One region of the Exiguobacterium sp. H66 genome, then DNA from elsewhere that is predicted to be linked to it. Evidence: riboswitches for the same ligand, from Rfam matches in the RefSeq annotation. Region 1 holds a riboswitch; each other region holds the start of a gene.
What was found. A riboswitch is a leader RNA that binds a small molecule or an ion and turns the genes downstream of it on or off. The one in region 1 is predicted to bind thiamine pyrophosphate.
Positions count from the first base shown of each region.

Region 2: it holds a riboswitch for thiamine pyrophosphate, as region 1 does, so the genes downstream of both, thiD (bifunctional hydroxymethylpyrimidine kinase/phosphomethylpyrimidine kinase) here and thiT (energy-coupled thiamine transporter ThiT) in region 1, are expected to answer to the same signal.
Region 3: it holds a riboswitch for thiamine pyrophosphate, as region 1 does, so the genes downstream of both, tenA (thiaminase II) here and thiT (energy-coupled thiamine transporter ThiT) in region 1, are expected to answer to the same signal.

Region 1 is NZ_JACSMQ010000001.1:340,848-351,459, forward strand. It holds gene recG (ATP-dependent DNA helicase RecG) at 1-1,385, opposite strand, end outside; gene sdaAA (L-serine ammonia-lyase, iron-sulfur-dependent, subunit alpha) at 1,369-2,265, opposite strand; gene sdaAB (L-serine ammonia-lyase, iron-sulfur-dependent subunit beta) at 2,270-2,932, opposite strand; gene KNP88_RS01790 (DAK2 domain-containing protein) at 3,025-4,698, opposite strand; gene KNP88_RS01795 (Asp23/Gls24 family envelope stress response protein) at 4,724-5,086, opposite strand; gene rpmB (50S ribosomal protein L28) at 5,371-5,559, shown strand; gene KNP88_RS01805 (amino acid permease) at 5,699-7,108, shown strand; gene KNP88_RS01810 (thiamine diphosphokinase) at 7,326-7,925, opposite strand; gene thiT (energy-coupled thiamine transporter ThiT) at 7,928-8,488, opposite strand; TPP riboswitch at 8,553-8,659, opposite strand; gene rpe (ribulose-phosphate 3-epimerase) at 8,680-9,336, opposite strand; gene rsgA (ribosome small subunit-dependent GTPase A) at 9,338-10,243, opposite strand; gene pknB (Stk1 family PASTA domain-containing Ser/Thr kinase) at 10,280-10,612, opposite strand, start outside.
Region 2 is NZ_JACSMQ010000006.1:98,782-109,393, reverse strand. It holds gene KNP88_RS11140 (hypothetical protein) at 51-653, opposite strand; gene KNP88_RS11135 (YitT family protein) at 792-1,661, shown strand; gene KNP88_RS11130 (CHASE3 domain-containing protein) at 1,903-2,511, shown strand; gene KNP88_RS11125 (ArsR/SmtB family transcription factor) at 2,602-2,976, opposite strand; gene KNP88_RS11120 (hypothetical protein) at 3,054-3,491, opposite strand; gene thiE (thiamine phosphate synthase) at 3,512-4,150, opposite strand; gene thiM (hydroxyethylthiazole kinase) at 4,140-4,910, opposite strand; gene thiD (bifunctional hydroxymethylpyrimidine kinase/phosphomethylpyrimidine kinase) at 4,891-5,700, opposite strand; TPP riboswitch at 5,817-5,927, opposite strand; gene KNP88_RS11100 (murein hydrolase activator EnvC family protein) at 5,989-7,263, opposite strand; gene KNP88_RS11095 (murein hydrolase activator EnvC family protein) at 7,468-8,919, opposite strand; gene KNP88_RS11090 (VOC family protein) at 9,180-9,587, shown strand; gene KNP88_RS11085 (type 1 glutamine amidotransferase domain-containing protein) at 9,641-10,153, opposite strand; gene KNP88_RS11080 (hypothetical protein) at 10,178-10,345, opposite strand; gene KNP88_RS11075 (Ohr family peroxiredoxin) at 10,376-10,612, opposite strand, start outside.
Region 3 is NZ_JACSMQ010000003.1:279,928-290,539, forward strand. It holds gene KNP88_RS07400 (penicillin-binding transpeptidase domain-containing protein) at 1-1,185, opposite strand, end outside; gene KNP88_RS07405 (M23 family metallopeptidase) at 1,323-2,045, opposite strand; gene KNP88_RS07410 (diacylglycerol/lipid kinase family protein) at 2,315-3,202, opposite strand; gene KNP88_RS07415 (alanine/glycine:cation symporter family protein) at 3,331-4,800, opposite strand; gene abc-f (ribosomal protection-like ABC-F family protein) at 5,026-6,888, opposite strand; gene KNP88_RS07425 (DUF1002 domain-containing protein) at 7,170-8,051, opposite strand; TPP riboswitch at 8,240-8,345, shown strand; gene tenA (thiaminase II) at 8,420-9,121, shown strand; gene KNP88_RS07435 (sporulation protein) at 9,279-10,052, opposite strand; gene KNP88_RS07440 (class I SAM-dependent methyltransferase) at 10,151-10,612, shown strand, end outside.

The sequences.
Region 1 (10,612 bases):
CGCCCGAGAAGTAATTCCTTCTCAACAAAACCAAAGACACGTTCAATCTGTTCTGGTTTTGCCCAGTACGTTTCAATTTCTTTACGCCCTGCTGGCATCTCGTCGATGATCGAAACATCCATATCGCCAAACACAGAAATCGCAAGTGTTCGCGGAATCGGTGTCGCCGTCATATAGAGGACATCTGCTTGCGCTGCTTTTGCTCGGAGGCGCTTCCGTTGTTCGACACCAAACCGATGTTGTTCGTCCGTAATCACTAAATGTAAGTCCTTGAAGACGACTGTATCCTGAATCAAGGCATGGGTGCCGACGAGGATGTCGATTTCTCCTTGCCGTAAGGCTTCTAGCAATAACACACGAGCCTTTCCTTTGACAGAACTCGTTAAGAGACCGACTTTAATCCCGAATGGTTCGAGTAACGGGGCAAGTGACGAAGCATGCTGCTCCGCTAGTATTTCAGTCGGAACCATCAAGGCACCTTGCTTGTTCGCACGAATCGTCGCGAACAGGGCAATCGCCGCGATGACGGTCTTCCCACTTCCGACATCTCCTTGCAGCAACCGATTCATTCGCTCTGCTCGATGCATATCACTCAAAATTTCTTCTGTCACTCTTTTTTGAGCGCCTGTCAACGGAAATGGCAGTCCTGCAATGAACTCGTCGACGGCTGCTTGATGTAACGGTAAAGCAATGCCTTGTCCCTGCCGCTTTCCAAGTCGTAATGTCTGAAGCTTTAACTGAAAATAGAGGCACTCTTCATACACATAACTTCTTCTCGCCGCCGTCAATTCTTTTCGATGCGTCGGGAAGTGTAACGCCTTCAGCATCGTCATCCGGTCGAGAAGTCGATACGCCGTCCGAATCGAATCGGGCACCCGCTCCCCGACTGATTCTACTGCTGCGAAAGCGAGTTCGACGACACGGCGGAACGTCTTCATCCGCATGTCACCTTTTAAGGAATAGACGGGTGTCAGTTCACCTTCGATCGCCCCGAATTGAAGTTCCGTCGCTGAAATCGTCATCCGGTGCAAATCCCACTTGCCGCTGACCGTCACTTCTTCCCCTAACTTCAACTGGGCTTTGTAGAAGGCACGGTTAAACATCGTCACCGTGACGCTGTACCGTTCTTCGACAAGTAACCGGAACGTTAGCCGATTCTTACCTTTTCCGTAATAACGAACGAGCGGTTCTGATTGAACTTGACCTGTGAACTTGACCTTATCTTCATGGATGGCTTCCGTCAAACTCCCCGTAACGAAATCATCGTAACGAAATGGGACGTGCTCCAGCACGTCCGAAATCGTTACGATATCCATTTCTGCAAGCTTAGTTGCCAAATCACGCCCGACTCCCTTAAGTGCCGTGACCTCACTTGATGGATTCATTCGATAAATCTCCAAAAATCTTCGACTCGAGCCAGCGTCCAGTCGGTGTATTCGCAAGACCGCCTTTCGCCGTTTCACGTAAGGCAGAAGGCATCATTTGACCGATTTCATACATTGCCGAGATGACTTCGTCACACGGAATACGTGACGTGATGCCAGCCAGTGCCATATCTGCTGCGACGAGTGCATTCGCTCCTCCCATCGCATTTCGTTTGACGCACGGGACTTCGACAAGTCCAGCGACTGGGTCACAGACGAGACCAAGCATATTTTTTAAAGCAATTGCAAACGCATGCGCCGATTGATCCGGTGTGCCTCCTGCCATTTCGACGATGGCAGCTGCAGCCATTGCTGTCGCCGAACCTACTTCCGCTTGGCATCCGCCTGCCGCACCTGAGATGGACGCATTATTGGCAACAACGAACCCGAACGCACCCGATGTGAAAAGGTATCGGAGCATCTCCTCGCGTGAAGGCTGAAGCCGTTCTTTGACGGCGAACAACGTCCCTGGGACGACGCCCGCACTCCCTGCTGTTGGTGTCGCACAGATTTTCCCCATTGCCGCGTTGACTTCATTCGTTCCGATGGCTTTGCTGACGGCATCTAACAAAAGATCTCCCGATAATCCGTTCCCTGACGCCCGATATCGTTGCAGTAAGACTGCATCCCCGCCTGTCAAACCGGTGACCGATTCGACACCGTCGCCTGTCAATGACCGTTCGACAGCTTCTTCCATGACTTGTAAATTCCGTTCCATCATTGCGTATACTTCATCACGCTCTAAGTGGCGGACCGTCATTTCTTGTTCAATCATGATTTCTGAAATCGGGACATTCTTTTCCGTAGCGAGTGCTACGAGTTCTTTTACTGATTTAAACATTTCTTCACTCTCCCATCATGACGGATCGTTCGACTTGTGGTAACCGGTTAATTTCTTCAAGCACTTCTTTAGGCATCCGATCATCGATTTCAATCGCCATCAAGGCTTGACGTCCTTTTTCGTGGCGCGACACTTCCATGTGACCAATGTTAATTTCATAGTCTGCGAGAATACTTGTGACTGCCGCAATCGCCCCGAAACGGTCGTGGTGCAGGACGACAAGTGCCGGCCCGCCACCTGAGAGGCGCAACGGTACACCATTCAATTCTGTAATTTCAATCGTTCCTCCGCCAATTGAAATGCCGACGAGTTCAAATTGATTTTCTCCGTCAGTCAAATGGACTCGCGCCGTGTTCGGATGGTCCGTCAGTGCTTCACTCGTTTCAAAATGAATCCGAATCCCTTTCCCTTCGGCGATTTTAATCGACTCAGGAATCCGATCATCAAACGTATCATAACCAAGCACCCCACCAATGATCGCTACGTCGGTTCCGTGCCCCCGGTACGTATCGGCAAATGATCCATAAAACGTGATATAAATGTCTGTTGGCGTTTCCCCGAACAACTTACCCGCCATCAAACCGATTCGTGCTGCTCCTGCCGTATGGGAACTCGATGGTCCTACCATGACAGGACCGATGATATCAAATACACTACGATACTTCATTTCATTTCCCCCTCTCTTTTAAACAAAACAAAATCCCACCTCTATTATCGCAGATGGTGGGATTCGTGAAAAGGTAACTTCACGTTTATTCTTTATTCAACACTAAGAATATATGAATAGAGCGGTTGCTTTCCGTCGTGAACTTCGACTTCAGCGTCCGGATTGACAGATTCGATGTAAGCGACTAACTCGTCGACTTCATCTTGGGCTACGCCTTCTCCGAATAAAATCGTTACGATTTCGTCATCTTCCGTGACGAGCGTATCGATGAGTTTCTTCGCTGCACCGAGACTCGAGTGATCCGTTGCGACGATTTGTTTTTCCGCAATCGCCATGTGATCATCTTTTTTAATCTCGACACCATCGATACTCGTATCACGGACAGCATATGTGATTTGTCCTGACTTGACAGCACCAATCGCATCCATCATGTGACGCTCGTTCTCATCGACTGTCGCTTCCGGGTTGTATACGATTGTCGCAGCCAGTCCTTGTGGGACCGTTTTTGATTTCACGACCGTCACGCCGCATGATGCAACAGATGCTGCTTGTTCAGCCGCCATGATGATGTTCGAGTTGTTCGGATACACATAGACGTGCTCCGCATGCGCGTCTTCAATCGCTTTGACGATATCTTCCGTCGATGGATTCATCGTCTGTCCACCTTCGATGACGATGCTGACACCGAGTGATTTAAAGAGCTCACTGATCCCTTCGCCCATTGCGACCGTGACGAGTGCAGATTTCGCTTTCGCTTTCGTTGCAACTGGAGCTGTTACGTGATTGACGCCTTCTTCTTCTAAAATCGTTGAGTGTTGTTGGCGCATGTTTTCGATTTTAACCGCGACGAGCTCACCAAATTTTTGTCCTTTGTTGATGACATCACCTGGTGTCTCGACATGGACATGAACTTTGAGCAACTCTTCATCTGCGACGACGAGCAGTGAATCTCCGAACTCAGATAATTCGTTACGGAATGCTTCTTCACTGAACGGCGCATTCGCTAACTTATCATCTTGGAAACGAACCATGATTTCTGTACAGTAACCGTAATGGATTTCCTCTGTCGACATGAAGCTTTGAGCCGATTTATGATGCTCTGCTTCGACGAGTGCTTCCATGACAGGAGCATGCGGTTTTTCAAGTTCTTTTCCTTCGAGTGTCGCAAGGAACCCTTCATAAATACAAACAAGTCCCTGTCCACCAGAATCGACGACACCGACTTCTTTTAAGACCGGTAAAAGATCGGGTGTTCCTTCAAGTGAAACTTTTGATGCTTCGACAATCCCGCGCATCAATTCAAGTAAGTCCGTCGTTGTTTCCGATTGTGCGATCGCAGCGACTGCTGTTTCACGAGCAACTGTTAAAATCGTCCCTTCGACTGGCTTCATGACGGCCTTGTATGCTGTATCAACACCTTTTTGCAAGGCATCTGCGAATTCCTTCGTATCGATTGTTTGTTTTCCTTCAATCGATTTCGAGAAACCACGGAATAATTGACTTAAGATGACACCAGAGTTCCCACGTGCCCCCATTAAAAGACCTCGTGCGAATATTGATGCGACGTCTGCGACAGAATCAGATGTTGCGTTTGTTGCTTCTTTCGATCCAGATGTCATCGTCAAGTTCATGTTCGTTCCTGTATCGCCATCCGGCACAGGGAATACGTTCAGTGAATCGACGAAATCTGCATTTTGATAGAGATTTGCCGCGCCATTTTGAATCATCTTGACTAATTGGGCTCCTGTTAAACGATCTACACTCACTAAAGTTTCCTCCTCTATTTCCGTCTTAGACATTCGTCAAACGGACTCCTTGGACAAAAATATTTACAGATGTCACTTCTAACCCTAACGCTTGGTTCAACGTATATTTAACACGGCTTTGAACATTGTTCGCGACTTCAGAAATTTTCGTACCGTAACTCACAATGATATGCATATCGATGTGAACTTGTTCTGAAGATTGTCGAACGATGACGCCACGTGCAAAATTCTCACGTTTCAATAATTCAGCTAGCCCATCTTTGATTTGTGATTGTGATGCCATACCAACGACACCAAAACATTCCATTGCTGCTCCGCCCGCCAGTTGCGCGACGACATCATTATCTACATCAATCTTTCCATAGGTCGTTTTCATCTCGATTGCCACCTGAGTAGCCCCCTTTAACTAATTGTGTTCTTCTCGTAATTCTACTATAAGGACCTACTATTGAAAAGTCGCCGTACTGACTATACAATGAATAAGTGAAAAATAGTAGCGGTCAAATGAACTTTTACCATCATCCTCATCCATTATTTTAAATTTTGAGGTTCTCTGTCAAGTTTTTTTCTTGTCAGCTACTTTTTTTATGTTGCAACCGTCCTGACACCATGCTAAGATAGCAAAGTGTCTATTAGGACGAACGCAAAACAACATAAAAGGAGGCGGAACGCATGGCACGTAAATGCTACGTTACTGGAAAATCGCCGAAGTCGGGAAACAACCGTTCACACGCATTGAACAAAACGAAACGCACTTGGGGAGTCAACGTACAAAAAGTACGTATCCTCGTTGACGGTAAACCTAAAAAGGTTTGGGTTTCAGCTCGAGCTCTTAAATCAGGTAAAGTCGAACGCGTATAAGGCGCAAAAACCGGACGGGAATCTTCCCTTCCGGTTTTTTTGTCGTCTTTTTTATTTTTCTCCTAAAGTAATTGTCGCAGCATTTGAAAACGCTTACAATAAGTTGGCAGTTACTTTATTGCTCAAGGGGGAATTCATCATGCAGTTAAAAAGAGCCATGACAAGCCGACATCTATTTATGATTTCGCTTGGTGGTATTATCGGGACGGGGTTATTTCTCGGTTCAGGGTTGACGATTTCGCAAGCAGGACCACTCGGGGCGGTCCTCAGTTACATCGTCGGCGGGACGATCATGTACTTAACGATGCTCTGTCTAGGAGAGATGGCTGTCCACATGCCTGTGTCCGGTTCATTCCAAACGTATACGACACGTTTTATCGGTCCAGGCATCGGTTTTGCCGTCGGTTGGATTTATTGGCTCGGATGGGCCGTAACCGTCGCTCTTGAAATCACAGCTGCCGGTAGTCTGATGGATCGCTGGTTTCCACAGGTTCCCGTCGTCATCTGGTGCGCCTTATTTACCGTCATCTTATTCGGATTGAACGCCATCTCTGCGAAAGCATTCGGGGAAGCAGAATTTTGGTTTTCAAGTCTTAAAGTACTCGCCATCCTGTTCTTCATCGGACTCGGGGGAGCCGCATGGTTCGGATGGATTGATATGGCGGCTGAACGACCAGCTACGTTGTTCGCGAACTTCACGGCGAACGGCTGGTTTCCGAACGGGGCTCTCGGCGTCTTGACGACGATGATTGCCGTCAACTTCGCTTTCCAAGGAACAGAATTGATTGGTGTCGCTGCCGGGGAATCGAGTGAGCCAGAAAAATCGATTCCGAAAGCGATTCGTAATACGGTTTGGCGGACGTTTATTTTCTTCGTCCTCTCGATTACAATTATCGGAGCTTTAATTCCGTATGAGTCAGCGAGCGGCATCAGCAGTCCCTTCATCATGGTCTTTGACGCAATCGGCATCCCATATGCTGCAGATTTGATGAACATCGTCGTTTTGACGGCACTCTTATCCGTCGGAAACTCTGGACTGTATGCTGCGACACGCATGCTCTGGTCGATGTCGCAAGAAGGCATGATTTCAAAGAAACTCGCCATCGTCAATCAGCGGGGTGTGCCGATGCGCGCCTTAACGTTCACGATGCTGTTCGCGATGTTATCCTTATTGACGGCATTCTTCGCAGAAGATACCGTCTTCATCTGGCTATTATCCATCGCCGGTCTCGGAGCACAAGTCGGTTGGATCTCGATTTCCGCTTCGCAAATCGCTTTCCGACGCCAATTCATCAAGGCAGGACACACACTTGACGAACTGAAGTTCAAAACACCGTTCTTCCCAGTCTTACACATCCTCTCATTCTCACTCAATCTGCTCGTCTTAATCAGTTTAGGTTTTCAAGCCGATCAACGCGTCGCCTTATATCTCGGCGTCCCTTTCTTCCTACTGACATGGGCGAGTTACCATCTCTTCGTCAAAGGGAAACATATCGCTGCCAAAAGCGAACAACAGGCAGCCAGTTCGACACTTCACGACAATCGGTAACTTGTTATCGGACCCTGGATACACCGGGTTAATCTCAAACAGGCGGCTAACTAAATAAGCTGCTAAAAAATCAAAGCGCCGATGATTCCGTTTCACATACGGAGTCATCGGCGTTTGCCATACCTATCTTTTTGTTCATGACGTCATGACGTGTACTTGAAGAACGCATGTCCCGATCGCTTCAGCGGGATATGATGGAGTCGCGTCTATCACGTTTTTATTTTTCGTGCGTGCGCAGGACGAGAACTTCCCCTTCGACGACCGTCACTTGCGCAACACCAACCCACTCATTGCTGACCGTTAGCGAACCACCGACCGGAACAGGATGCTCCGTCAAAGGGTATTTGACGCCGCGTAACGTCAAGTTCGACGGGACAAGGGGAATGAATGACAGGTAATGATACCCTTCAGACGCGAGTTCGTACTGACCGGTTTTCCAGTACCGGACATCCTCACGTTTCGTCACGAGTCGTGCTGTCGGGAATTGTTTTAACAAATAGACGTTCTGTAGCGTCATGTCGAGCCGACCACCCGTCGCACCAAAGATGAGTAGTTCAGCACCTGCAGCCTGTTCGGTAGCGTAACGTAACGCTAGTTCTAAGTCCGTTTCATCTTTTTCTGCCGGATGAAGCAATCCACCATCCGGAACGTATCCGAGCGAATCAAAGTCACCAATTGCCACATCAAAATCAAGTCCTTGCTCCACTAATGTCGCAATCCCGCCGTCAACACCGATAATCATCGTCTTGTCTTTCACGAATGGTGCGAGCGTCGGGACGTCTTCTGCCGGTCCTGCCGCAACGATTAAAACTCTCATCTTTAAATACCGCGAGCGGAGTAACGTAAAAGACGTGGTGCTGTCGTAAACAAAATACCTGCAACGACCCCACATAAAACATACGACGGAGCCATATACGTCGCGTTATAAATGAACGAGTATGGAACGACAGGTCCTTTGGCATACTCTGCAAAAAAGACGATTCCACTGATGACATGACAGATGTAACGTAGACCTGCACCTAACAAGGTCGCAAACAAGACAATCGTCATGAGACGCTTTTTTTGACCTTCTGTTGCTGCTTTTTTGACTTGGCCTGCAAACACTCCACTCAAACCGACGACACCATATGCAAGCGTATAGTCAAGCAGCGGTTGGACGACCGTCAAGACTTGCGGAGCGAACATCAATTGAATCGTTCCGACGAGCGCACCCGTGATGACACCACCAACGACGCCGTGACGAAAGGCCATGACGAAAATCGGTAACATCGCTAAGCTGATGGATCCGCCTTGTGGCATTTTGAACGGAATCAATAAATCAAATACAACACCGAGACTCGCGAAAATCGCAATCTCCATTAACATTTGTAATCGTTTCATACTGTGTTCCTCCTAAAAATAAAATAATGATGACAACAAAAAGGCAGTACGACGGACGCCGTACTGCCTGCGTGCGCCACATCCCTACGTCCGTCTGAACGGAACAGGTTCGAAGGGTTAAAGTCTACTCACTTCTCTCAGCCGCTTGACGCGACACCCCTTGCGGTCAAAATTTAATTGTCTTGGCTCTATTATACGTGAGCCGCGTTTCGAATACTAGTGATGGCTTCTGCATAGTCTGGTGCATTGTAGATTGCAGAACCTGCGACAAGGACGTTTGCCCCATTGTCGATACACAGTTTTGCCGTTTCCGCGTTGACACCACCATCGATTTCAATTTCGAACGTCAAACCGCGCTCTGCTTTGATCATCGCTAATTGCTTCAGCTTCGTCATGACGCTCGGCAAGAAAGCTTGTCCGCCAAATCCTGGATTGACCGTCATCAACAAGACCATGTCGACTTCTTCTAGGACATGTTCAATCGTCGACAGTGACGTGTGTGGATTCAGCACGACGCCGGCCTTTGCTCCAGCCCCTTTAATTTGTTGCAAGACACGATGGACATGATTCGTCGCTTCGACATGGAAGGTGACGATATCCGCTCCTGCCGCTACAAACGCTTCGACGAAGTTTTCTGGTCGATCGATCATTAAATGAACGTCAAGGACCATGTCCGTCTTTTGACGAAGACTACTGAGGACGGGTAGACCAAATGAAATGTTCGGGACGAACTGGCCGTCCATGACGTCGAAATGGATGTAATCTGCTCCTGCCGCCTCGACAGCTTTAACGTCTCGTTCTAGGTTGGCGAAATCTGCTGATAAAATAGATGGTGCGATTTTAATCATTTCAATACCTCCGCGCTCGATTCTTGATTTCCTCTACAAACATACCATAATTCGTATAGCGTGAGGACATGATTTCTTCTGCCTCAACTGATTTTTTGACAGCACATCCTGGTTCGTTTAAATGCAGGCAACCACGGTATTTGCACGTATCTTGCCGTGCGACGAATTCCGGAAAACACCAACGTAATTCTTCGATTTCCATCTCGTGTGGAAAATCGAGGTTCGAAAACCCTGGCGTATCAGCAATCAAGCCCTCTGCAAGCGGAATTAACGTCACATGACGCGTCGTATGTCGTCCGCGTCCGAGCGATTTCGAGATGTGACTCGTCTCGAGATCGAGCGTCGCATCGAGCGCATTCAACAATGAACTTTTTCCGACTCCCGACTGTCCCGCGAGCACACTCGTTTTTTCTTTGAGTAGCGGACGGACTTCCTCTACCCCTTCTAGCGTCTCACTCGACGTCTCAATCACCTGATAACCGATTTGTCGGTAACCGGCAATCGCCGTCCGGACTTCTGCTTCTGCTGTTCCTTGCAACAAATCCATCTTCGTCAAGATAATAATGGGTTGAATCTCTTTTGCTTCGATTAAGACTAAAAACCGATCGAGCAAATGGGCTGAAAAGTCCGGTTCTGCTGCTGAGACGACAAGCAACGCTTGATCGATGTTTGCGACCGGTGGACGAACCAGGAAATTTTGCCGTTCCTTCACTTCTAAAATGTATCCAGTTTCGCTTTCGATATGCAATACGACCTCATCTCCTACAACAGGACTGATACCACGTTTTCGGAAGTTTCCCCGAGCGCGCGATCGCACCTCGCCCTGCGTCGTCATGACATCATAAAACCCACCTTGTAGACGAATGATCGTCCCGTCCCGATTTTCTTCGATACGATTTTCTGCCATCCCATGCCCTCCTTCAATTTGCGGTTCGTAGCACACTCATTGTTCTGCTTTCGCTTGTTTATAGGTAATCGTTTTCGAGCGATACACTACATCATCTTTATAAATTGTGATTTTTCCTTCTTCGCCCGGATCAATCGTCACCGGAACATCAAATGTTTCATCACTGTCAATCGACTCTTCAATCACTGTACGTTTCCCTTTAGCATCATCCGTCTCGATTCGAATGACTTGCCGCGGCGGTTCTTCATCCCCTTCACCTACAGCATCGTAGGCTACTTTTTCCGGGAAGGTCGCCGTCACGGTTTGTTCTTCCTCCCCTTTTGAAATAAAGACCGTCACGGAATCGTTCGGCTCGACTTTGACACCCGC
Region 2 (10,612 bases), on a different contig from region 1:
CATTGTGTCAAGTTTGTGAAAAAAGCTTTTTCTTGCTAGATACAACTACTTTACGGGTATATTTTGAGTTGTGAACGGAAGTATTCCAGAAAGGATTTTCGCCTTGATTCAACTAATACATAGTCGTCAATGACTACACGATTAAAGCGGTTAGTGGACGTCGAAGCTCGCTCAATATCGCGTGGTGTATACCCTTCAAAATCAGTACGCGTGATTTTAATTTGAAGGATTGATACAGGATCCGTATATTGAATTTCAACTGTCATTACATTAGGAATCGCTAAAAAAAGAGCCAGCGTATGGTGCATGACGAGTTGCGGAAATCGACTTTTGATAAAAGAGGGTGTAGACGGATCAATCCATTCATGATTTGTCCCGACCCATTCTTTTCTGGATTTACCCGTCACTTCATAACGTAAGGAAACGGTAGTTCCTTCAATCTGTACTTGTTTAAGTGCGTCTGAAAATGGAAATCGTTCAATAAATCCTGTCATTGCATTTGTATTTGCAACCGATGTTCCGACATATCGGGTGACCAGTGCTCCATCACGCCACTTATTGTCAGGGGATTCCCTCGAGTAATGCAACATAAAAACGGAACCTGTACTTAATCCAATGAGCGCACAGCATAAAAATAAAAGGATTTTTTTCAATTCACTCAATTCCTTTCGACCCGCGTCACCTTTTTACGATATTTTTCAGTTGAGGGGTTGAATTTAATGCTATATAGGCGTACTCTTGCAGGCAGATACTTTACGAAGGAGGAGCATGAGGATTTCTCATCAATCACAATGAAGACTAAACAAACGAGCAAGAAAAAACGAACAGAAAAAATCAGTTTCCTTTTAATCGGTACACTTCTTTACTCCCTTTATATCAGCCTTTTATTATCTCCAAATGACATTGGATCTGGCGGCATCATGGGAATCACACTTATTTTCCAAGAGTTGTTCAATACGCCTATCGGACTGACCCAACTTGTCTTGAATATCCCGCTTTTCTTACTTGGTTTTCGCTTCTTAAGAAAACGATTCATGCTACTTTCAGGAATTATCGTCCTTATTTCTTCATTTTTAATTGATTGGATTCCAACACAAGTGGTTCCTGAGTCATTAAACGATCCTCTCGTCGCCTCCATTTTTGCAGGGTTAGTTTCCGGGCTCGCAATGGCATTAATCTTCTTTGGCGGCGCTTCGACAGGTGGACTCGACATCCTCGGAAAGTTCTTTTATGCCCGCTTCCATAACTGGCCGCTCCCGCGTATTTTTTTAATGCAGGATTTAGTGATCTATATCTTAGTTTGGTTAGTCTTCGACTTAAAACATGTTATGTATGCATTAATTATGAGCTTCGTTCGCGCCAAGGCGTTGCAAACGGTCTATAGTTTTTACTCTGCTTCTAAACAATGTATTATCATTTGTGAAAAAGCAGATGAAATCAACGACGTCATCACAAAAGAACTCGGTCGTGGTGTCACGATTCTCGATGCGCGCGGTGGCTATTCCAACCGGACAAAGAAGATGGTTTATGTCGTCGTACAGAATAATGAAATCGTTCGTCTTCAGGAAATTGTTTCCTCTGTCGAACCTAATGCCTTCGTCACCTTCTCTGAGATTCATACCGTCTTTGGAAATTACAAAGAACATTCCTACTCTTTTTAAATGAACCGCACACGATGAAACGACACCCCCCTGTCATGAGGTGGGTTGTTTTTTGTAAACGAAGGCTGACCCATCATATACGTCTACGTTTGGTATCGCTTCAGGTTTCATCTCAAAATATAAAACGATTGGATTCCCGTAACCAAAAGATGTTCCCCTAAAAAATAGATAACTCTTCACTTTTTGGGAATTAGTGGTTAAGCTAATGACATTACTAGTTAGCTTATGAAGGAATGATTGCATGAATAAACTTTGGCGCTACCGCATCTCTCTCATTCTTTTAGTCAGTTTGTTCGCTTCGATTCCTCTCATCTATGCCTTGACAGGTTATCGTACCATTTCAAAAATGACAGAAGAGATGCACGCCCATGATATCCCGATGATTAAACAAGTCGACCAACTCGTCGAATACAATCGGGATCGGGCAAATGCCGTTCGCGGCCTATTGCTCTATGAAGACGACCGTTACATTGAACAATACTACTTCTGCACGACCAAAATTCATGATTTACGCCGTGTGCTCAATGCTTCGAACGAAACACCCGTACCGATTAAAGATTTGTTAACCCGTAACAATGCATGGGAAAAAGAAATCGAAACCGTTTTCAGCCTTTATGAAACAAACGGTTCACAGGCAGCTACCGCTTTAGCGAAACAATCGACGCAGACCACGCAGACCATTCTTGAAGATCTTGCTCAAGTTAAAGATCAATTGTATACCGAATTAGATCAAGAACTCGAAAACACGGCGCTCGTGACAGCATCCTATAAACGGATGTGCTTTAGTCTATCCATTTTAGCCTTTCTACTCATCAGTGTGACCATCACGCTCTTCCATCGAATCAAGTGATCTGTTGTTTCATACGATTAGCTTCGTGAAAAAGCTAAAAAACGCACCGCAGTTCTTTATCGGACTGCGGTGCGTTTTTTTGTATTTTTCTCAAGAAGAAGCCTTTCCTTCATTCACATGCTCCATTGCCAAATGAACTAACGACGAGACATGATGGTCATCAAGTGAATAATAGACAACTTTTCCTTCTTTACGATATTTGACGAGACCTTGTTTCAATAACGTTCTTAAGTGATGCGAAGCCGTCGCAATCGAACAATCAACTGATGCCGATACGTCACAAACACAAAGTTCTCGCTCGACCGTCAATGCATAAGCGATTCGTAGACGCGTTGCGTCCGATAACACTTTAAACAATTTCCCAATCTCAAGCGTCGGGATTTTTTCAACGGCATGACCAATTTCAGTCGCACGTTTTTTATCGATCGCAATCGTCTCACAGCGTGGTGCCTCCACTGTCTTCACCTCTCCTCCAAACTATTGCACCATCCTAAAACAACAAATGCAAGTAAGATGACTACGATGAGTCGCGAGGTGAAGATTCATTTCCGATGTTTTTTTTGGATTGTACGAAAAACTGCCCATCCCCCTAATCGATTCCCGATATCCCAAACGATTCGATTAGTATCGACAGCCCGTACACCGATGTCGATGATACTTGTATTTCGCAATCGCTCCTTATATCGATTCGATAGGAAGCGTGGTAACGGTACTTGTAACATCACCCGATAAAATAAATCGAGGTGTGTATGGCCCCAGATTTCCGTAGCGATGGATGCCGTTTTAATCAACAGCGGCCGTTTATATCGTTGTCGGTGTTTGTTTTTTAACAAAACCGCCAATTCAAATGCATAACGATTCGGATAGGGAAACAATTTCCAACCTAAATGATACTTTCCACGGTTGTCGATTCGAATGATTTGTGGTTCGATTCGATACCGAATCCAGCCTCCCCGAAAGCGAATGACTTGCCATTTCACGTACATCACCTCTTCAGTGATTATACCCGGTCTGATACTATTTGACGCGCAGTCTGAACCGCCTCTTTGAACTCTCGTGCCGCACGTTCAATATCTGGTGCTGCGAATAAGGCAGAGACGACAGCATATCCTTCAAGCATCTCGAATAAGTCGGGCACCACATGATGTGTGATTCCACCAATCCCGACGAGAGGAAGGGAAACAGCCCGGCGAATCGCTTGGAGTGTTTCGTTTGTCATCTGACTCGCATCGTCTTTTGTCGCCGTTGGATAGAGCGACCCTACGCCAAGATAAGTTGCCCCGTCTTGCTCTGCTTCGATTGCCTGTTCAACGGTCGAGACAGAAACCCCAATCGTGGCTTCCGGTAACAGCTTACGTGCCTCCCGCAAAGGGATGTCCTCTTGCCCGATATGCAGACCTGCACCGACGATTTGTGCGATATCAATCCGGTCATTGATGATGAGTGGGACGCCGTAACGAGACATCATTTTCTTCAAGTCACTCGCTTGTTCGAGAAATTCTTTCCCTTGCGCCTGTTTTTCACGAAGCTGGACCATCGTCGCGCCACCTTTTATTGCTGCTTCGACCGCATCAATCAAGGCAACGTCCGGGTGAAAGCGCCGATCTGTTACCGCATAAACCGTGTAATCATTCTCCACTGGTCAATACCCCTTTCAAACTTTCTTCTGTAGTTAAGCTGATTGCGTTGAACAACCCCATCCGGAAATCACCGAGTCCCGCTGCTTCATCTGCGACTTCACCCGCTTTTCCCATTAAATACGTCCCATAGGTCGCTGCTTCGAATGCATCATACCCTGCTCCAAGTAGGGTCCCGATGAGCGATGCCGTCATACAGCCTGTCCCTGTAATGTGTCCGAGTCGTGGCGTTCCTACGGTTAGTTTTACTTGACGCTTGCCGTCTGTAATGAAATCAACCGGTCCCGTTACGACGAGAGTCGTCCCGAGCCGTCCAGCAAACTCATGGACGACTTGAAAATCTAATGTCTCTCCTGAAGCGACATCGACTCCTTTTGAACGTCCGACTTGACCGATGAGCGTCTTGATTTCAGAGACGTTCCCCTTAATGACCGTAAAATGAATTGCTTCGAGTAACTCTTTCGTGAATTGTGTCCGAAGTGTCGTCGCCCCCATTCCGACTGGATCTAAAATAATCGGTTTCTTCAATCGGTTGGCCGTTTGACCTGCCAACAATTGCGACGCTCGTGAAGCTGCGTTCAATGTCCCGATATTGATAACGACAGCATCTGCATGTCCAACCATTTCCTCGACTTCTAGGATATCTTCCGCCATGACAGGTGAACCCCCGAGCGCAAGGGTCATATTGGCACACTCATTAATCGTGACCGCATTCGTTAAATGATGAATTAATGGTTTTTTATCATGAATGGTTGTAAGCATCCGTTTCCCTCCAAATGTCATAAAAGTGATGTGTCGGTCCGATTCCGTTCCCTAAGGCAAATCCATGCCGGATTGCTTCAGTTACGTACCGTTTAGCATAAATCACGCTATCCTTCAGGGAATCTCCCAGCGCAAGACGTGCCGCAATCGCGGAAGATAATGTACATCCTGTACCATGTGTATGCTGGCGTTTTAATCGTGCCTCCTGAAACAGATGATGCATCCCTTCCGTGTATAAAATATCCGAGGCATCCGTACTTTCGAGATGACCGCCTTTTAACAGGATAGCGATGTCTCGTTTTTGTGCGAATTCCGTCGTCGCCAGCTTCATTTCATCAACTGTCGAAATCGCTTGCCCTAACATGCGTTCCATTTCCGGAATATTCGGGGTCGTCAAGGTTGCAAGCGGCATCAAGTGCTCCATTAATGCTTGTTCAGCATATTTCCTTAACAGGGCATGCCCCCCTTTTGCGACCATCACGGGGTCTAAGACGACTGGTCCCTGATAATGTTTCAAACATTTGGCAATAACTTGAATCGTTTTTTCATTCGAGACCATCCCAATTTTAACGGCATCTACACGAATATCGCTAAAAATCGAGTTCAACTGGGCTTCGACAAGCGTTGGTGATACATCTTCAACTGCTTGTACGCCTAACGTATTTTGCGCTGTGATAGCAGTAATTACACTCATACCGTAAACCCCAAGAGCAGAAAAAGTTTTTAGGTCGGCTTGAATTCCAGCTCCACCACTAGAGTCTGATCCAGCAATCGTCAGTACATGTTTCATCGATAGACCTCACTTTCTATGAGAGCACAAGGAGAAAGCGGAACGAAAAAAAGCGCCGTCCGCTGTAAAAAAGCAGACGACGCCATGAAAAACCAACGAGTGTGGTCACTTATTCATGTCTTCAATCTCAACTTTCCTACGCTGGTATTATCCAGATCAGGTGATAGGGTCGAAAACAGAATGGTTTTCCTCTCAGCCAGATTCCTCCAGCTCCCCTAGTTGCTCATGATTTAAATTTCCCTTTCACTGTAGCATAGCGTCATAAAAAAAACGAGCCGAAGCTCGTTTTTATAAGTATGCTAATGGATTAACTGTATTAGCTGGTCCTGTCGCACTGTATTGGTAACCACCAATATGCAATTCAAAATGAAGATGTGCGCCCGTCGAGTTTCCCGTATTTCCGAGCGTACCGATTTGTTGTCCTTGCGAGACCGTTTGTCCAGCATGAACTGATAATGAATTCATGTGCGCGTAAACTGTTGTATACACTTTCCCATTCAAGAAATGTGAAATCATCACGTGATTTCCGTACGGTCCACCGCTTCCCGCTGTGATGACCGTTCCTGAAGCTGCTGCGACGATTGATGATCCGACTGGCCCTCTAAAGTCGACACCATTATGGAAAGTATACCCATTCGCACCACTCGCTGGTCCGAATCCTTGTGAAACACTTCCTGACGCAGGGCGAACGAACTGCGCCGAACCGCTCGGAACACTAGCGACTGGCGTAGCACTTACGACCTTCTTAGACGTCCCGGCGTTGTTTTTTTCCGCCGCTTTCGCCGCCTTTTCCGCTGCCGCTTTTTCAGCTGCTGCCTTTTCCGCTGCTGCTTTAGCTGCTGCCTTTGCTGCCGCAATCGCACGTTCTTGCGCTTCTAATGTCGCTTGAAGTTCTTTCGCATTCAGAAGTTTTGTCATAAATTTTGTTTTACCTTGACGTAGTTTTTTTAAGGTTGCACTACGCGCTTTCATTTGCTGTTTGAGTTCCTTTTTTTGAACCAAAAGGGCTTCTTTTTCTTTCACTCGCTCTTCCTTTTTATCCACGAGCGTCGCTTTAGCATCCGCTAATTTTTTTTGCGTTTCAAGGTAAGCAGAAATCATCTTGTCATCTTGTTCAGCAATTTTTTTCCCTGCCATCACACGACTAAAGAGATCGCCAAGATCTTTCGAACCAAAAATGACTTCTTCCCATTTAATAGAATTCCCATCATTTTCTTGAAGCACACGAAGGCGGTCTCCTAACAGCTCTTCCTGGCGTTTTAACATTTCTTCATAATGGATAATGTCTGCCTCAAGCTCTTCAATTCGTTCATTCAACTGACGAATCTGTTTATTTTTTTCTGAGACACGAAAAATATTTTCATTGATTGCTGCATCAATCGCATTGATTTGACGTTGCTCTTTTGAAATTTTAGATTCTTGTTTTTTGATTGATTTTTCTAGTTTACGTTGTTCAGCTGCATTATCTGCTTTCTTTTCTTTGATTGTAGCCGCTTGAGTGATTGGGGTGTTCGTCAATAATAACGTCCCTAATAGTACGGTAGAAAATAACTTTTTTAGCATATGTGAGTTCCTCGCTTATGTATGAATTCGATTTTTGAAGTCATGTTTCGTAGTAAAACTATCTGAAATTGATTATAGCACCGTAATAGTTTCAGAAAAATTTCATTTACGTTTCAAATGAAAACGTTATTTTGTAATATAACAACTAATTATTCAAACTGTATAAAAAAAGAACCCCTACAATGTAGAGGTTCTTTTACGATTTTATAACATTGACATAGGATTAACACTATTTGCAGGGCCTGTTCCGCTGTAGATATAACCGCCGACATGAATTTCGAAGTGTAGGTGTGGTCCAGTCGAGTTACCCGTGCTACCAAGTGCACCGATTTGTTGTCCCTGGCTGACACGTTGTCCTGCACGCGCATTCAATGAACTCATGTGCGCGTAAACCGTCGTATACGTTTTTCCGTTCAATTGGTGAGCAATCATGATGTGATTCCCGTAAGGACCACTGCTTGAAGCCGTAATGACAGTTCCTGTTGCTGCTGCGACGATTGGTGTTCCAACCGGTGCACCAAAGTCGATTCCATTATGGAATCCGTACCCATTTTCACCACTTGCTGAGCCGTATCCCTGTGTAGTCGCACCACTTGTCGGATGAATGAACAATGCTGAAGATGCAGCTGGAGCCGGAGCTGGCTTCGGTGCTACAGGTGCTGGTTTTGGTGCTACTGGTGCTGGTGCCGGCGTTGATTGTTTTGTTGAATTCGTTGTTGCTTTTTGACGCGCTGCTTGTTTTGCAGCTTGCTCGGCTGCCGCTTTTTCTGCTGCAGCTTGCTCAGCTGCTGCCTTTTCTGCCGCTGCCTGATCGGCTGCTGCTTGTGCCGCTTGAGCTTCAGCACGGGCTTTTGCTTCTCGTGCTTCTTGTGCTTTGCGCTCTTTTTCAATCCGTGCTTCACGTTCACGTGCCGCTTTTTCTGCCGCGATTGCTTTTTCTTGCGCAATCAAGATTTGTTGAACTTCTTTCGCGTCCATCAACTGTGTCTCAAATTTCTTTTTTTGTTTCTTCAGTTCTTTAATGCGTTTGTTTCGTTCACTGATTTGTTGTTCGAGCTCTGCCTGTTGACGTTTTAATTCTTTTTTCTCTGTCACAAGCTTTGCTTTTTTATCTTTAAGTTCTGCTTGGGCATTCGCTAATTTCTTTTGCGTGTTCCGGTAATCCGTAATCATCTTATCATCTTGTTGTGAGATGGATTTCCCGGCTAGCACACGGCTGACGAGATCTCCGACATCTTTTGAACCAAAGATGACTTCTTCCCATTTAATCGAATTACCATCATTTTCTTGCATGACACGTAAACGATCGCCGAGCAATTCTTCTTGACGTTTCAGCTTGGCTTTATATTTTTCGATTTGCTTACCAAGTTCGACGATTTCAGCTTCTGTCGCCTTGATTTGACGATCTTTTGCTTCGACGGCAAACATTTTTTCATTCAATGCTTCGTCTAAACGATTCACTTCTTGTTGTGTCTTCGAAATTTTCTCACCTTCATGATTCACAGAAGACTCAAGATTTTTTTGTGTATTTTGGTTTTCTTGTTGCTTTTGTTCGTTTTTGGCTTTTTGTTCACTTAAATCATCTGCTGATGCAAAATGAGGAGTTGATGAAAGGACAAGTGCGGAAACGATGAGCGACGCGAACGTTTTTTTCATGTAGTATTCCCTCTTTTTCTCTATAATTTTATCGTAGTCAAAAGTATGCTTTATTTAAATTTCATTTTAATGTTTAAATTTTATAAGAACGTTTTTGATTATAGCATTCATTTTGCCTCTATTATATTTCAGTGAGATTTCATTTTGTATAAGTTTGTTGGTTAATTATGTAATACGATGAAGCTCCTTTCGTGAAAATGCCTGCGCGTTGCACCTTGAGGGAAGTTTTGGCACACTAGTGGTGTAAGGGAGGAATTATAGTGAAACTTGATCATACTGGAATTGCCGTCCGTGATATGCAAGAAGCCATTACTTTTTATACAACAATTTTAGGCGGGAAATTAGTCCGTGAATATTCAAACCCCGCTCCAGGCGTGGCATCGAATATCGCTGTCATTGAATTTGAAGATGCACACATTGAACTACTGACACCAACAAGCGCTGACAGTCCAATCGCTCGTTTCTTAAAACAACGCGGTAAAGGGGTACATCACATCGCCTACCGCGTTGACGATTTAGATCAAGCGATTCTCGATGCAAAAGAACAGGGACTTACGTTCCTCGAAGATACGTACCGGTCAACGCCTTTTGGCCGTCGTTTGATTTACATGAATCCGAGGCATTCACATGGGGTCATCACTGAGCTTTGCGATTACCCAAACGCTTAACGCAAAAACAAATCCCCTACACGACCTGTGAAGGGGATTTGTTTTGCATGAACTTATGCGAGCTTCGCTAACATTTCACGGTTGAACGCCGGAATATCATCTGGTTGACGACTCGAGACGAAGTTATCATCGACGACGACTTCAGTGTCTTCGAAATCAACCCCAGCATTTTCTAAATCGATTCGAATTGATTTATACCCTGTCATCTTGCGCCCCTTAACGATTTTAGCGTTAATCATTAATTGTGGACCATGACAAATCGCGAAGACCGGTTTCTTCGACATATCGAACTCTTCTACGAAAGAGACAAAACGTTCGTCTTCACGTAATAAATCTGGTGAAAATCCACCCGGAATCAACAGCGCATCATAGTCTGCCGGTGATGTTTGATCAATCGTGACATCAACAGAGACTTTTGCATCTTCTTGTTTACCAACGAGTTCTGCACCTTTTTCTGAACCGATGACTGTCACTTCATGACCTGCCTCTTTTAATGCGTCGACTGGTCCTGTGAACTCGACATCTTCGAAATGGTCCGCGAGTACGACTGCTACTTTTTTACCCATTAAAATCATCCCCCAATGTCTATATTACTTATCTTGTCCACGATCGCGAGGTGAAATCGGATCATCCGGCATAGCGTTCTTTCCTTCAAGAATTTCCTCTTGTTGCTCGGATGACAGTTTGCGTTCTTGTTCAGTTAAACGCTCTCGCTCATCTTCTAACTTTTCGTTTGGACGGTCAGTTTCTTTTGGCATACTGATTCCTCCCGTAAAAAAGAATAGTTTTTATTCGCTTAATGCTTCTACCACTTTTACCGATAAATCAACATCAATATTTCCGCGTGTCGCTTTAGAGTACGGGCAGAAACCATGCGCTTTTTCAAGTAATTCTTCTGCTTCTTCTTGCGAGACGCCGACAACTTCTACAACAAGTTTAGCTGCGATTTTAACGCCGTTATCTGCTTCGTCTTGTAAAAGACTCACTTCCGAGTTCGTCCGTGTTTCGACACGTTTTTTTGCTTG
Region 3 (10,612 bases), on a different contig from region 1:
ATCTTGATCATTCGTCAATGTATCGAGTCGGTCTTGCGAGATGCCGAGTGTGAACTCACTTGGATCAAAACCGGGTGAGCTGACGAGGGTCCGTGTTTCACCGGTTCTTGGATCGATTGCAGTTGCGACACCCGGTTCACCGTTCATCGTCTCGTACGTCGATTGTTGGAGCGCACCATCGATCGTCAGCGTAATGTCTTTCCCGTCTTTGACCTTCGTCTCGGCGACGGTTACCGGTTCGTCCTGGTTCGACTTCACGATTTCGATGCTCGTTCCGGACTGGCCGCGAAGTTCATCATCGAAAACCTGTTCAAGTCCGCGTTTACCAACCTGTTCACCAGCTTGGATTTTATTGTTCGATTGTTCGACGTCTTCAGCGGTCGCCGATCCAACATAGCCGATTAAGTGGGACGTCGCTTCACCGTATGGGTAAGTCCGCACTTCTGTTTCCTTGGCGCTGACCCCTTTAAGTGCCGTCAAGCGCTTAACGGTTGCTTCGTCAGACGGATCAAATGTTTTTAACGGAACGAACTGACCGTCCTTGACCCAAGATGCCGATAGGGCGTCGTCAATCGAAGCCGTCGACCGGTCGAGGAGAGAAGCGACTTTCTTTTTGGTCGTGTCATCCAGCTGGCCAGCTGTCACACCGACTTCAAAGCCTTGACCGGTCGTCGCGAGTGGTTTTTCATTCCGGTCAATTAAATCACCGCGTTTTGCGGTAAGCGTGTTCAATTTGATTTGATCCGCTTGTTCAAAGTCTTCGAACAGGAAGGAAGGATCCCAGTCGACGTACCAATTGTCTGTATCTTTGTTTGTCTCGTAGACGAGCGGGACCTCTTTCTTGAACGATACAGGTCCTGCGACCGTATCGAATTTGACGGTGACAGGCAATAGTTGTTTCTTCTCATCATCTGTGTCGGGTGCTTTTCCCGGAGTAATGGAAATATTTTTGATTTCAAGCGTATCGTTCAATTTTTTCGTTCGTTCGATGAACTGACTTTCACCGTACTCTTTTTGTGTCGTTTGACTGACATAATCGGCATACATCTTGTCATAGTCTTGTTTTTCCCAAAGCTTTGAATAGGAAGCGAGTCGTTCTTCTGCTGTCGGCTGATCTTGACACCCGACAAGAATTCCGATGCTCGCAGCACTTGTTGCGGCAAACAAAAGTGAGCGTGATTTCAAGGTGAATCCCTCCTTAAAAGCATTTATTTAATCACCGTACCATTGTTTTGTCTAACTTTCATCTAAGACATCCTTGACGCACGAGAAACGTAAGGCACAAAAAAACCACTGACGAATTTAAGTCAGTGGTGATTGAGTTAATTGAAGTAGTTTAATGGATTGATACTGCTTGCAGCAGATGACGCACTGTAGACGTATGAACCACGGTGTAGTTCAAAGTGAAGGTGGGCGCCGAAGGCATTTCCGGTTGCACCGACCGTCCCGATTTTTGCTCCTTTTGCAATCGTTTGACCGGCATATACCGAGCGACTGTTCAAGTGAGCGTAGACCGTCGTGTAAGCAAGTCCATTGATTGTGTGCGTCATCATAACGTAATTGCCATAAGCACCGTAATTACGAGACGTGATGACTTTACCGGCAGCAGAAGCATAGACGGGAGTTCCTGTTGCAGCGCCGATATCGATTCCGTTATGGAACGTATAACCGTAAACGCCGCTCGCTGCACCGTATCCTTGTGTGATTGGACCACTTGTCGGTCGCGAAAAGCTACTCGATGCTTTTGTTGCCGTCGTTGTTGTGACTTTATACTTTTTGACATACTTGGAAGCGACATAACGGGAAGAACCTGAGTATGAAATTTTCGTCCATGATCCGGATACACCGAGGTACTTGTATGTTTTTCCTTTATTGACGGTTCCGACTGCTTTATAGGCAGTCGAAGGACCCGTTCGAACACGGAGACCGTCAGCCATTACTTTTACTTTATATGTAGTTGCTGCTTCGACTTTTTCGATGCCTGTCGTAGCGAAGCCTGAAACCATTAGTGCTGTCATTGTCATTGTTGTTAACATACGCTTCATATGTGAGTTCCTCCTAATTGGGAAAAGGCGACGGACGTCAGTAAAACTAAGTCTTTCAATATTGTAAGGTGAAGGTTCTATGTAGTTAAGGTAGAAAATGTTTTCTTGATAGAATGATTATAGCATCGGAAATAAAGGGGAAATATTTCAGTTTTGTTTCAAAGTTATCACTCTATAACATATATTGTAATGGGCATTATTGGGTTTAAAAGAACGTAAGAAACCTCCCGCTGTTTTGAAAACGCGGGAGGTTGCAAGTATTGTTTCAATTAAGATGTAGGAGCGATGACATTTAAATGTTGAGGTAAAACGCGGACCGTGATTGGGAGCTCACCCGCGGTATCTCCATCTGCGTTAATCGAAAGTGTCTCGTCGGACTCGATTTCGACTTCGGTTGTCGTGAAGTACTCGATTTGATCAGCGTTCGATAAGTCACCTGTTAAAAGCTTCGGTAACGCTTGTAAGGCGTCGAAGAACCCTAATTGTTTGACGAGGAAGACATGCAACAAACCGTCATCGACACGTGCATCTTTAGCGAACGACTCGAATCCACCAACGGAATTCGTCAACGAGACGATGAGTAAGGGTGTTTCCCCATCAAACGTCTTTTCCTTTGCTCTTAATATGAGTGGATAGGGGCTGTGATCTTTAAAAGCTTTTAAGCCTTCGATGAAGTAGGCGACTGATCCGAGTGATGTTTTCTGTTCGACACTCACTTCTTCGACGGCATCGGCAATCAGACCGACAGCGATCACGTTCATGAAGTAATGCGAGCCGTACTTACCGATATCAAATGGGCGAATCGGAGCATCTTCGAGAACGCTGATTGCGTCGCGGGCATCCGTCGGAATATGGAGCGCACGTGCTAAATCGTTGACCGTCCCGAGTGGAACGATACCGAGCGTCGGACGGTGGTCTTGTTCTGCGATTCCCGTGATGACTTCATTGACCGTTCCGTCACCGCCCATTGCGACGACGGCATCATAATGCTCGTGCGACGCGGTCCGTGCAAATTCCGTTGCGTCGAGTTCTTTTTCTGTGAACCGGACATCGACCGTCGCAAAGCGCTGGGCGAGTGTTCCTTCTGCAAATTCTGCGTATTTTTTACCTAATTCTTTCCCGGATGACGGGTTAATAATTAACATGGCCTTCGACACATTCAATTCCTCCTTAGTGACTCTCTGTTCCTATTTTCCCAACTGACGACCAAGATAATCCTAGCGCAGCAAAAAAACCTTGGAGGCGATTACACGCGCCTCCAAGGTTTTTAGTAGAAAAGGAATGCTTAACGTCGTGCGACAGGTGGAGCTTCACCAGCAGCTGGACGCGCTTCTTCTTCATCGTCCCAACATTCGGTATTTTCGATACCTAATGCTTTAGCAGAGAAGACAGGATCAAGACCTTGCTTACGTTGGTTCTGGTAGTCATTGATGACTTTGATTGCGACTCCACCTAAGAGCGAGATGGCTGTTAAGTTGATTAATGTCATTCCGGCCATGAAGAGGTCGGCGAAACTCCAAACCATTCCGAGGCTAAGGAGCGATCCGATGAAGACAAATGCCATCGTAGCAATTCGGAAGCCAAAGACAGTTGATTTACTTTTCTTGATGAATTCAATGTTCGTTTCACCGTAGTAGTAGCTACCGACAATTGAACTGAAAGCGAACAAGAAGACACTGATTGCGATAAAGGCTGGTGCGACGGCACCGAGTTGCTCAGAAAGCGCATTTTGTAACATGGCGATACCTTCACCATTACCGGCAGCGTAGCTGTCACTGAGTAAGATGATTGTTGCTGTTGCTGTACAGACGATCAATGTGTCGAGGAAAACACCAAGTGTTTGTAAGAATCCTTGTTTTGCTGGGTGAGAAACTTCAGCAGCAGCAGCAGCGTTCGGCGCAGAACCCATACCGGCTTCATTCGAGAAGAGACCACGTTTAACACCGAGCGAGATCGCAGCACCGACAGATCCACCAACAGCTTGGTCGATCCCGAATGCACTCTTGAAGATCATTGCGAAAACCCCTGGAAGTTCAGTGATGTTCGTGATGACAACGAAGATTGCAGCGATCAAGTAGAGTGACGCCATGATTGGCACGACGATTGCTGAAACTTTCGCAACCCGGTGTACACCACCGAAGATGACGAGGCCTGTAAGAACGACTAAGATACCACCGACGATCATTTTGTCGATTCCAAAGGCGTTATCAAAAGCAGCGGCAATCGTGTTCGATTGAACCGAGTTAAAGATAAGACCAAATGTGACGGCGATTAAGATTGCAAAAATGATTCCGAGGACGCGGTTGTTCAATCCTTTTGCGATGTAGTACGCAGGACCACCGCGGTAAGCGTTATTGCCTGTATCACGTACTTTATAGACTTGAGCAAGCGTACTTTCAATAAGGGCAGTTGCGCCACCGAGGAGGGCGACCATCCACATCCAGAATACCGCTCCAGGTCCACCAAGTGTGACGGCGATCGTAACACCGGCCAAGTTCCCTGTACCGATTCGAGTCGCGGCACCGATGAAGAATGATTGAAGGGATGTAATACTCTGACCTTCATCATCTGTTGTCTTTTCATTTTTATCGAGTGTGACACGGAACATCTCTTTCAAGTAACGGAATTGGATGAACTTCGTTTTGATGGTGAAGTAGATCCCGACTCCGATTAAAGCGGCGATTAAGATATAAGACCATAAGATGTTGTTAGCGAAGTCGACGCCTGATTGTACAGCTTGTTGAAATGCATCCATGTGATAGTTCCTCCCAAAGTGTTTTTGCTGAAAAGTGATAATAGCTATAAGTTGAATTATACGAATTTTCAGACAACTTGCAAGCTTTTTTTCGAAACTTTCTTTTAAAATGTTTAAAATATATTTTTTTGGATTCAGAAAAACAGATCGTCATCAAAGCATTTTTAACATAAAAAGCCACCGCACTTAATGAAGCGAGCGGTGGTGAAATGATGCGCCTTTTGATTAGTGATCGACGGCCAACAATTTTTCATAGAAGACATCAATTTGACTGACGAGCTGTTCACGCGCTGAGAATAATGGCGCAAGGACTTCGTAATCTTCTGTCGTCGCTAGTGACGCATCGAGTAAAGCCACTTCATCCTCTAGCTGTTGAATCTGTTGTTCGAGTTCGTCTGTACTTAAAGGTGGACGTGCCTCAGTTACTGGCGTCTTGGTGGCTCGCTCGATAGGCGCGGGTTCCACTGATTCGATGTTTGTCCGAGCCTGTCGTTTTTCGGTAGCATAGTGGTAAGGACCAGAAAACATTTCCGTCGTGTCATCTAACCAGTACGTTTTCGAAAAAAGTCGATTCAAGAAGTAACGGTCATGCGATACGGCAATCAGCGTTCCGTCAAAGTGCTCGAGTGCTTCTTCAAGCGCCTCGCGGGATTCAATGTCGAGGTGATTCGTCGGTTCGTCCAGAATCAGGACATTAAGCGGCGAATGGACAAGAATCGCGAGCATCAAACGCATTTTTTCTCCGCCGCTTAACGCACTAATCGGTAAGAAGACACGGGGACCGAAAAATAGGAAACGGGCTAACAGGGACCGGGCTGTTCCTTCATCTGTCGAAATGCGTGAGCGGAAGTAATCGATCAGTCGCTCTTCACCCGGCATGTCAACGTGTTGCGATAAAAATCCGACGCGATTTGACGGACCACGCGTAACATGTCCGTTCGTCGGTTCGAGTTGTCCGAGTAAGACACGTAATAACGTCGTTTTCCCACTCCCGTTCGCACCGACGATCCCAATCCGGTCACGCGCCGCGGCTTCGAAGTCAAGCGACGTAAACAACTTGCGGTCGGCAACTGAAAGCTCAACATCCGTCAAGCGGTAAACGACTTGACTGAGTTGCCCGTGCGACGAAAATTGGATATCAGGCGCCGTTTTTTCAAGAAGTGGTCGTTTGAGTCGCTCAATTCGTTCGAGTGCCCGTTCCATCGCTTTTGCTTTTCGGAACAGTTTTTCGCTCGGAGGAGAGGCTTCATTTGCCCACTGGCGTAACCGCCGAATCGCATCCTTCATTTGTTTGATTTTCTTTTGTTGTTCCGTGTAGGCGTGGAACTGTTCGAGGAGCAGGCGTTCTTTCGCGACCGTATACGCCGAATAATTTCCGGGGTAGATCGTCAATTCACCATCTTCTAGTTCCGCAATCCAATTGACACTTGCGTCAAGAAACACGCGGTCATGCGAGACAATCAGGACTGCGCCCGGATAACTGTTTAAAAATTGTTCGAGCCATTCGATGGCTGCGAGGTCGAGGTGATTCGTTGGCTCGTCGAGGATCAACAAGTCCGGTTCCGTCAAAAGCATCCGGCCAAGGCAGATTTTCGTTTGTTCGCCACCACTCAATTGAGAAAAGGGACGTGTCAGCAAGGCATCGAGGTGGAGGCCATTAATCATACGTTGGATTTTTGAATCGAGTAGGTACCCGTCCTGTCGTTCGAATTGTTCGGTCACGCGCGTATAATCGTTCAGCACATCGTCGAGGTGGTCGGCATTTGCCATTTGTTGTTCAAGCTGATGCATCGTCGTCCGTAAGGCGACGACCTGGGCAAATGCGGTCCAGAGAACATCGAGGCCGGTCAATTCTTCTGCGAACTGTGGGATTTGAGCCAAATAACCGATGGAAAGTCCTTTTTTTAGATAAATGGTTCCGCTGTCCGGTGCATCGAGTTGAGCGATTAAGCGCAGTAACGTTGTTTTTCCGGTTCCGTTTCGACCAATCAATCCGATACGGTCAGCTTGTTTAAGGTAGAGCGAGACGTCGGTTAAGACGGATGCTCCTCCGAATTGTTTTGTCAGATGTTGGATGTCGCATATCATGATCAATAACTTCCTTTCATGCGCATCAAAAAAACGGAGAACGCAAATAGCGCTCTCCGTTTACCGTAGAATGTGCGCTTTGCTTTATTTTTCAGATGGATGTTCTAGAAAAAGGGCAGACTGATCCCTTAGAACGCCATTCCATGAAAAATCGCGCGCAACAGATAAAGTTGTTCCATCAACCAATGCTTACACGCAGCAAAACCCATCTTCTACACCACCTTTTCGTTTCGATAAAGCCAGTTTACCATATGTTAAGCTGGACATGATACCGTTTTCAGTTACTTGAACAGTCCGGAAATCGATTTAAAGAAATTACTTAGACCGTCAAACAATTTTGCGAAAAATCCTTTCGTTTCTTCCGAGGTCGCGAATGCTTGAATATCTTGACCGGCACTTTTTAATCCGGTCTCAATTTGTCCCCAGTTCAAGTCTGCTTTCTCCATTTGGCTGAACAATGACGTCAATCGGTCCATTTGGGCGTCTGACAATTGGATGTTGTTATTTTGAATGACTTGGATGATGACATTCTCGATATCGACTTTGGTTTCCGGTTTTTGTTTTGCGATTTCGGCCTTGATTTCATTCATCAGTTCGGCGACTTTGTCCGTCCCGACCGTTTTTCCGACATCGGACGTAACGGCTAGTTCTTGTTGGGCTAAATCTTTTCGTTCATCCGTCAATTTAATACCGGTTTCTGCCGACGTTTGATCATATGCTTTCATGATTCCCGTCAAAGCAGACGTACCGGTGACTTTATAAGGAGAAGTAATCGTGATATCGGCGTCCGTCACACCCGCTGTGACGAGAGCATTCAAATACATGTCCTTTGTGACCCAAGTGATGTTTTCGGTTGCGACCGAGAGACCGTCGCCTTTTTCAGCGAGTTCAATTTTTGCGGAAGAGTACATGTTACCGCCGAGTTGCGATTGGGGAACGTTCTTCCCTAAATATTTTTCCTCATCAGCTGCCGTGGCGATGACGGGCGTGATGCCTTCCGGCGCATTCAATCGGGCGAGCACCCAGGCCTTGTCTTTTGCACCGAGCGATTCACCGAGCGTGATGATCGTTTTATCGACGACTTGTTCTGCTGAAGCAGCAGTCGGGAGAAGTAAGCTTGACGCTAACAGCGTTGTTGTCATGATTTTTGTTGCTTTATTCATAGTAGGAATCCTCCGAGTATAGTAGATAGTATCAGGTACTAATCCTATTGTAAGTGACGTGTTCCTGAACGGAATCGGTCTTGAGGCGGAACGGAACACGCGTCTCCTGCCCCATACAGTATACTAAGTTTTTCCTGAAATACGGACGATTTGACTGAAAAAGTGGTATAATTAAACAAGAATTAAATAATGACCACTAGGGGAGTCGGTAGGCCGACTGAGACGACGAAGACGTTCGGACCCTTTGAACCTGATTAAGTTTGGACTTACGGAGGGAAGTGGCGTGAACATCTCTTTTGTTGTCTCTTCACGTCATGCCCTGTTCGTAGGGTGTGGCGTTTTTTGATTCAACAAAAGGGGGAATTAGGATGAAATTCAGTCAAGAAATTCGGCAAGCCGCAAAAACGTATTGGGACAGCAGCTTTTCCCATCCATTCGTCACTGGCATTGGTGACGGGACGTTACCGCTCGAAAAATTTCGGCATTATGTCATGCAAGATGCGTATTACTTAAAACATTTCGCAAAAATTCAAGCCCGCGCGGCCTCAAAAGCTACAGATTTCGCGACGATTGCAGAGCTTGCGGAACATGCGACGTCGACATATGCGGCTGAGCTGTCGCTCCACCAGTCTTTTTTCGAACCGCTTGCTATCACGGAAGCAGATTTAGCAACGTTCGAACCGGCACCGACTGCTTATGCCTATGTCTCGCATATGCATCATGCGAGTGAGGGGACGCTTGGTGAGACGATTGCAGCGATATTACCCTGTTACTGGCTCTATTATGAGGTCGGACAACAACTGTTGACGAAATCACCTGCGTCACCGATCTATCAGCAGTGGATTGCAACATACAGTTCAGAATGGTTCGAACGGGTCGTCTTTGAACAAGTCGACCGTCTCGATGCATTGGCGGCGCAAGCGACTGAAGCAGAACGAGAACGGATGAAACAACATTTTGTCAAAAGCTGTTATTACGAATTACTCTTCTGGGAAATGGGCTGGACGGAAGAAACGTTTGATCGTGTTTTTACAGGAGTTACGCGTCAAGCAAAAGTAACGAAACGGTAAGCACAGCTTTAGCCGCTGCCGATCAGCGCGATCAGACGGCAGACCGCAGACCGCACAAAACCTGAGCAATTTTCAGCTTTCGTAAAGAAAGTCATGGTAATCGCTCAGGTTTTTTTGTGGGTGGATTACAGGCATGATGAAGATTCTGGTAAGGAAATCAGCTGTACCGCTCAATCAAATCGTTTAATTGTTGTTTGACGGCGTTTCGGTCCATCAAATCGTGGTTCGATAAGGATAGCTTCGTCATTGTCTCATCCGCACCCGCCATCTCACTGAAGAGCGAGCCTAAGTCGTGGGCACGACGGTCGATTTGCAAGACGATGTCGATGCCGGACCGGTCTTGGAGCATGATGAGTTCGACTTCGTCCAGTTTATGGGCGAAGTACGTATTGCGTGCCGAATACTCGAGTTCCTGGGCGATCGGTAAATCCTTCCGGTAACGCCCGGGAAGTTTTTCCGTGTCCGCTTTCTTGAGTCGGAAGCCAAGTTCTTCCATCGCTTCTAAGATAACAGATTGGAGGTCATTGGCTTGGACGATGATGGCGTCCCGGTCTGACGGATCGACTGCTTGGGCGATATCGAGACCCGTTTCAATCCATGACTTCGATTGACTGATCGAGAGCGGCGTATTGAATGGTACTTGAAGCGTAAACGGAATTTCGCGTTCGACACCTGCTTCAATCGTAAAGGCGGCTTCGTTAAGCGAAAAACGATCGAGTGTGAACGTCGTAAATGTCGTGCTGTCCCTGACTTCTTCTTTATATTGTGTATTAAACGCTAAATAAATCCGATCGATTTCTTGGTCGACATTGCCGCCTTTAATATGGACGGTTCCGTGAATCTGTCCGCCTGGCTCACAGCGCTCGCTGTCGAGTCGTGTATCGACTGTGGCGGCACCGATTCCGATTTGTGATAAAAGTTTTTTGAACATCGTTCGTTCCTCCTTTAATGATGAAGCTACCTTACTTGTCGAATAGGGTGGAATTTGCTACAGTTTCGAAAGAACAATCAGAAAAGGACGGGACTACAGTGGAATTACACCAAGTAAAAGAATTACTCACTCAAAAGCTCGAGGCTTCTGCTCTCGTGCATGCAACGATCAGTGGTCCGCGCCAAAAGTCGAATGATCTTCGAAGAATCAAACTAAAACCGATTCTATTGAAAGATACGTATGCAATCCAATTAGAGTTTCAATATGAGCGGATAATTAAACATGAAAATTTGGGAGTCGACGAATTTTTAGGACGACTCGACGCATTAATGGAAGAATTCCGTCAATTTTTGTTCCGCTTCGAGACGGAAGAAGTCCAGTTCCAGTTATCAAAGAAAATGAAAGTATCATTAAAGACAACAAAACAGTCGCCACTCCAAGCAGAACTGTCGCATAACCGAAAAAAAAGTCATCTTCTTGAAGATGGTGTCGCCGTACCGTTTTTAGTCCGGCTTGGTGTCATGACGGAAGACGGGCAAGTCAAACGGCAAAAGTATGAT